Linked DNA regions of Solidesulfovibrio magneticus RS-1. The protein of the gene in region 1 binds, or shares a complex with, the protein of each later gene. Links are inferred from orthologs where the notes say so. Each region holds a gene or a part of one and is shown on either strand. Other genes may lie near its edges. The genes, in order: tsaE and tsaD.

Region 1 (3,160 bases):
TCAGCGTGGCCTGTCCCGGCGCGGTGGAAATCGCGCTCAAGGCCGGTTTTCCCGACGTCATGACCATGCCCATGGGCACGTGCGGCCATTTCACGGCTGCCGAGGCCCAGGCCGTGCGCGAGTTTGCCGCCGGAGCCGGGGCCCTCGCCCTGGGGCCGGGCCTGGGCCGCCATCCCGACACGGCCGGTTTTTTGACCGCGCTTTTGCCCCTGCCCTGCCCCTTGGTCTTGGACGCCGACGCCCTGCATTTCTTGGCCGACGACCGCGAACTGGCGGCAAAAATAGAAAATAACGCCGTCATGACGCCCCATCCCGGCGAGGCGGCCCGGCTGCTCGGCACGGACATCCCCGGCGTGGAGGCCGACCGGATGGCCTCGGCCCGGGAACTGGCCGCGCGCTACGGCTGCGTGGCCGTGCTCAAGGGGCCGGCCACGGTGGTGGCCACACCCGAAGGCTATGTGGCCGTCAGCCCCGTCATCGCCCCGAATTTGGCCGTGGGCGGCTCGGGCGACGTGCTCTCGGGACTGCTGGCCAGTCTGCTGGCGCGCCGTCTTTCCCCCTTGCTCGCCGCAAGCCTTGCGGTGTATTGGCATGGTCGCGCCGGCGAAGCCCTCGCCGACGCCTATCCCGCACGGGGCAACCTGGCCTCGGAAATCGCCGACATGCTGCCCCGGGCCGCAACGGAGTAACGGATGCTCACAGCCAAGGACGTGATGACCGCAAACGTCGTCACCATCAACGAAGACACGGACATCACCGCCGCCGCCACGCTGCTTTTTGAAAAGGGCTACAACGGCGTGCCCGTGGTCAACGCCGCCGGCAAACTGACCGGCATTCTCTGCCAGGCCGATCTGGTGGCCCAGCAAAAAAAGCTGTCCCTGCCCTCGGTGTTCTCCCTGCTCGACGGTTTCATTCCCCTGGGTTCCATGAAGGACCTGGACCGGGAAGTGGAAAAGATGTCGGCCCTGACCGCGTTTCACGCCATGACCGCCAAACCGGTCACCGTGACCCCGGAAACGCTTATCGACGAAGTGGCCACGCTCATGACCGAAAAGGGCTACCACACCATTCCGGTCGTCTCCGGCGACGCCATCGTCGGCATCATCGGCATGCGCGACATCCTGGGCACGCTGCTCAAAAAGTAGCCCGGGACATGGACCCCAGCCAACCAGCGCGCCTGCGGCTGCCGGACGAGGCGGCCACACTGGAACTCGGCCGTATTTTGGCCGAAATCCTGGCCAACCCGGCCACCCGGGCCGCCCTGCTCTTGCGCGGCGACCTCGGATCAGGCAAAACCACCCTCGTCCGGGGACTGGCCGGGGCGTTGCCCGGCGGCGACGAGGCCGAGGTGGCCAGTCCAAGTTTCAATATCGTCAATGTCTACCCGACCCGGCCCGAGGTGTTCCACGTCGATCTCTACCGGATTCCCGGCGGCGATCCCTGCGTGGAGGAGCACCTGGAAGCGGCTTTGGAAAACCAGGCCGTGGCGGTCGTGGAATGGGCGCAGCATCTGTCCCGGGCGCTTGCGCCGCCGGATCGCCTGGAATGCGACTGGCTGCCGGTCCCCTCGGGGAGGCTGTGCGAATTGACTGCCCACGGGCGGCGGGGCGCGGCGGCCCTGACCGCCTTGATCGCGGCCTGTCCGAACCTGCTTGACCGCTAGCAGGCCGGGCAAGGACGCTTTTCCCGAATCATCGGAGGCTTCCATGCGGATTATGGTGCAAAAATACGGCGGCACGTCGGTCAAGGGCCTGGAGCGCATGCGCCTGGTCCTGGCCCGCATCCAGAAGGCCCATCAAGAGGGCTTCAAGGTCGTCGTGGCCCTCTCGGCCATGTCCGGCGAGACCAACCGGCTCCTCGACATGGCCAAGGAATTTTCCCCCAATCCCGATCCGGCCGAACTCGACGTGCTGGTCACCACCGGCGAACAGGCGTCCGTGGCGCTATTCGCCATGTTGTGCAAGGACGCCGGACTGCGCGCCCGGTCGCTGCTCGGGTTCCAGATTCCCATCACCACCAATTCCAATTTCTGCCGCGCCCGCATCATGGACATCGACACCCAGCGTCTGCGCGGCCTGCTGGAGGATTACGACGTGCTGGTGGTGGCCGGCTTCCAGGGCGTGGACTGCCTGGGCCGTCTGACGACGCTCGGCCGTGGTGGCTCGGACACCACGGGCGTGGCTCTGGCCGCCGCCCTGGAGGCCGAGGTCTGCGAGATCTACACCGACGTCAACGGCGTCTACACCACCGACCCCAACCTGTGCAGCAACGCCCGCAAGCTCGACCGCATCTCCTATGACGAGATGCTGGAATTCTCCAGCATGGGGGCCAAGGTCCTGCAAATCCGTTCGGTGGAGTTCGCCAAGAAATTCAACGTGCCGGTCCGCGTCCGCTCGACGTTCACCGACGATCCCGGCACCCTGGTCACTTTGGAGGATACGGAAATGGAAGACGTCCTGGTTTCGGGCATCGCCTACGACAAGGACCAGTGCCGCATCACGGTGCGCAACGTCATGGACCGCCCGGGCGTCGCCGCCGCCATCTTCGCCCCCATCGCCGAAGCCGGCATCCTGGTCGACATGATCATCCAGAACACCGGACGCGAAGGCCGCACAGACATGACCTTCACCATCTCCCGGGGCAACCTCGACAAGACCCTGGCCATTCTCGAAAAGCTCAAGCCCGAGATCGGCGCGGCCGAGATCCAGCACGACACCAACGTCTGCAAGGTCTCGGTCATTGGCGTGGGCATGCGCAGCCACTCCGGGGTCGCCTCCATGATGTTCACGATCCTGAAAAAGGAGAACATCAACATCCTCATGATCGCCACCTCCGAAATTAAGATTACCTGCCTCATCGAGGAAAAGTACCTCGAACTGGCCGTTCGGACCCTGCACGACGCCTTCGGGCTATCCCAGGCTCCCACCCCGGCCTGCTAGCGCCCGCCCGGTCAGCCCCGACGACGCTGACCAGGACGGAACGCCGGCATTGCCGCGTTTTCCGCGAAGAGCCTGACACCTCTTCCGAAAACGCGGCAAGGCAGGTTCCCCCGCGAAACAATCCTGCGTTTCGCGACCAGGGCCGGCCCAAACGCATCCCGCGTTCGCCCGGCCGGCACGCACCGCCCGGGCGCGCCCCAAAGCGCGCCCGGACACCCACG
Region 2 (3,234 bases), 440 kb from region 1 along the record:
TGGTGCGGCAATCGCCGGATTTGACGTCGCGGACCTCAATGCCGGTGACGGCGTCGCCGCCGGAAATGGAGCACACGACCGTGGAACGCAACACCTCGATGACCGGATGGGTGAAGCAGCGATCCTGAAAGCATTTCTGGCCACGAAAATCGTCGCGACGATGGATCAGGTAGAGCTTTTTCACCAGCCGGGCCAGATACAGCGATTCCTCCAGGGCCGAGTTGCCGCCGCCGATGACGGCCACAGTCTGGTTCCTGAAGAAATTGCCGTCGCACAGGGCGCAGTAGGACACGCCCCGGCCGGCCAGTTCGCGCTCGCCGGGGATGCCGACGCGCTTGTAGCGCGCGCCGGTGCACAGCACCACGGCCTTGGCCTCGACCACCTCGCCGCCAACGCGGATGCGATGCAGTCCGCCTTCGGACTCGATGGCCGTGACCTCGTCATTGATGCGCTCGACGGCATAATGCCCCAGGTGGGCGGCCATGGCGTCGGCCAGCTTCCAGCCCTCGATGCCATCCGGGAAGCCCGGATAGTTCTCAATCAGATGCGTCATGAGCATCTGGCCGCCCGGCGAGAGCTTTTCGATCATGGCAACGGACACGTCGGACCGGGCCAGATACAGGGCGGCCGTGATGCCGGCCGGGCCGCCCCCGATCACGACGGCGTCGAATCGTTTCATGGATTAGAGCGCCTTCTGGGAGAGCATTTCCTTGATCGAGCTTTTGGACACGGCACCGGTGATCTGCTCCACCACTTCGCCGCCCTTGAACAGGATCAGGGTGGGGATGGCGCGGATGCCGTACTTGCTCGGGGTGCTCGGGTTTTCGTCGACGTTCATCTTGGCCACCTTGACCTGGCCGGTGTACTCGTTGGCCAGTTCGTCGATGACCGGACCCATGGCGCGGCACGGCCCGCACCAGGGCGCCCAGAAATCCACCAGAACGGGCAGGTCGCACTGCAGGGCTTCGGCTTCGAAGTTGGCGTCGCTCAGTTGGATGGCCATGGATGCTCTCCTTTCATGGTCTGGCCGACCGCCGGGGCGGTCGGGTTTCTGGCGTTATCGGGACGGCGGGTCGCGCCGTTTGCCGTCATACTCAAGGGCCGTAATCGTGCGAACCTATTGCGCCGGCGAGGCGCTGTCAACCGATGCCGCCTTGCCGGACGGTCCGCCGGCATAGTCCCAGGGCACCTTTCGTCCCCGGGGGACGGCAGTCAGCGCCAGGTCATGGGCATAGCCCGCCTCGGCCAGCCGGCTGCCTGCCGCCGCGATCATGACGGCGTTGTCGGCGCAAAGGGCCGGCTCGGGCAAATAGAGCGGCAGGCCGCGTCGGGCGGCCAGATCGGCCAGCATGGCCCGGATGGGACCGTTGGCGGCCACGCCGCCAGCGGCGATGAGGCTGGCCGGCGGTCCGGGCTGCCGATCCAAGGCCCGCTCGAACTTGATGCGCAGCGTCTCGGCAATGGCGAAATTGAGCGAAGAACAGGCCCGCCGCAAGGCCATGGGCCAGGCCTCGGGGTCGATGGCCCCGCCCGCCTCGGCCAGGCTGCCGGCACGCAGTTCGGGATGGGCGGCGGCATAGGACGCCACGGCGGTCTTGAGGCCGCTGAAGCTGAAGTCGAAATGATCGTTATCCAGGAACGGACGCGGGAAAAGGGTCTTGTCCGGCGCGATCCCCCGGCCCAGCACGTCGATGTAGACGCCGCCGGGGTACGGCAGATTGAACGACTTGGCGGCCTTGTCAAAGGCCTCGCCGGCGGCGTCGTCCAGGGTGCGGCCGAGCACCTCCAGGGACAGGGCCGATTCCAGGCGCACGATCTGGGTATGGCCGCCCGAAACCAGGAGCCCCAGGGCCGGAAAGGCCACGTCCCGGCCGATGGTCGCGGCCAGGAGATGGGCGTGGAGATGGTCCACGCCAATGAGCGGCTTGCCCGTAGCCAGGCTCAGCCCCTTGGCCGCGGCCAGCCCCACCAGCAGGCTGCCGAGCAGGCCCGGCCCCCGAGCCACGGCAATGGCGTCAACGTCGGCAAGGCTTCGTCCGGATGCGGCGAAAAGGGCCTGCAACAGCGGCCCCAGGCGGCGCAAATGCTCTCGCGAGGCCAGCTCCGGCACCACGCCCCCGAAGACGGCATGGAGATCGGCCTGGGAAGCGAGTTTTTCCAGGACGGGACGGCCGTTTTCGAAAAGCGCCACGGCCGTCTCGTCGCAGGACGTCTCAATGCCAAGACAAAGCATGTTGCTTAAGCTTTCCTGGCCCGGCCGTAGATTTCCATGACCTTGGCCACGTCGTTTTTGCTACCGATAAAAAGCGGCACCCGTTGATGCAGCTCCTCGGGTTCGATGGACAGGATGTCGCGCTCGCCGTCGGTGGCCGCGCCGCCGGCCTGTTCGATGACAAAGGCCAGGGGATTGGCCTCGCACAAAAGGCGGAGCTTGCCCTGAGGCTTTTTGGGGTCGCGCGTGTCGGCGGGATAGAGGAAAATGCCGCCGTAGAGGAGATTGCGGTGGAAGTCGGCCACCAGCGACCCGATGTAGCGGCCGCCGTAGGGCTGGCCGCGCGGGTTGTCCGTGCCCTTGAAGGCGCTGACGATCTCGCGGGTGGGCTCGTCCCAGTAGGACCAGTAGGCCTCGTTGACGGAATAGACCTTGCCGGTCTCCGGAGTGCGGATGTCGGGGTGGGACAGCAGGAACTCGCCGACGCTGGGGTCCAGGGTGAAGCCATGGACGCCCCGGCCGGTGGTGTACACGAGCATGGTGGAGGTGCCGTAGAGGAAGTAGCCGGCGGCCACCTGCTTGGCGCCCTGCATGAGCAGATCGCACAGCTTGTCGCCGGAGCACCCCTCGGCCACGCGGTAGATGGAAAAGATGGTGCCAACGTTGACGTTGGCGTCAATGTTGGAGGAGCCGTCCAGGGGATCGAAGATGAGGAAATAATCGCCCTTGGGGAACTGGTCGGGGATACGCACGATGTCGGCGTTTTCCTCGGAGGCGATGGCGCACAGCACCCCGGCCCGCTCCATCCGGTGGATCAGCACCTTGTTGGCGTATTCGTCGAGCTTTTGGACCTGCTCGCCCTGGACGTTGACCTCGCCGGTAAAGCCCAGCACGTCGACAAGGCCTGCCTTGCTGACTTCCCGGGAGATGATCTTGGCGGCCAGGATCAGGTCGTTGAGCAGCCGCGTGAAGCGGCCCGAGGCCATGGGGGATTCTTTCTGATGCAACAGCAGGTGTTCGGT

The links.
Region 2: the proteins of tsaE (region 1) and tsaD are in contact, whole or in part, in a crystal structure (PDB 6N9A), measured with the Thermotoga maritima proteins. The link is inferred for Solidesulfovibrio magneticus RS-1 from one-to-one orthologs. Residues at the interface, in WP_004082108.1 of Thermotoga maritima: Leu37, Gly38, Lys46, Lys57, Val59, Lys60, Ser61, Thr63, Phe64, Thr65, Leu66, Met67, Val69, Pro71, Tyr82, Arg83, Leu84, Asp86, Asp88, Phe89, Asp93, Ile128, Asp130, Glu131, Arg134; in WP_004082750.1 of Thermotoga maritima: Cys10, Asp11, Arg49, His50, Leu82, Gly84, Gly135, Gly136, Glu154, Thr155, Leu156, Asp157, Asp158, Ser159, Glu162, Asp165, Lys166, Arg169, Leu170, Tyr175, Lys213, Thr214, Leu217, Tyr218, Gln221, Arg222, Asn324.

The regions. Positions count from the first base shown.
Region 1 is NC_012796.1:1,995,365-1,998,524, reverse strand. The notes cover bases 64-2,908. They hold tsaE (tRNA (adenosine(37)-N6)-threonylcarbamoyltransferase complex ATPase subunit type 1 TsaE), read left to right. Parts: upstream 64-1,153; coding sequence 1,154-1,663; downstream 1,664-2,908. Other genes in these bases: DMR_RS08410 (aspartate kinase), read left to right, coding at 1,707-2,908; DMR_RS08420 (CBS domain-containing protein), read left to right, coding at 693-1,145; DMR_RS08425 (NAD(P)H-hydrate dehydratase), read left to right, coding at 64-689. Outside these bases: more of DMR_RS08425, read left to right, coding at 1-63; more of DMR_RS08410, read left to right, coding at 2,909-2,939. UniProt on the Escherichia coli protein: Required for the formation of a threonylcarbamoyl group on adenosine at position 37 (t(6)A37) in tRNAs that read codons beginning with adenine.
Region 2 is NC_012796.1:2,436,379-2,439,612, reverse strand. What follows is about bases 176-3,094. They hold tsaD (tRNA (adenosine(37)-N6)-threonylcarbamoyltransferase complex transferase subunit TsaD), read right to left. Parts: upstream 2,234-3,094; coding sequence 1,118-2,233; downstream 176-1,117. Other genes in these bases: fbp (class 1 fructose-bisphosphatase), read right to left, coding at 2,239-3,094; trxA (thioredoxin), read right to left, coding at 683-1,003; trxB (thioredoxin-disulfide reductase), read right to left, coding at 176-679. In the rest of the region: more of trxB, read right to left, coding at 1-175; more of fbp, read right to left, coding at 3,095-3,234.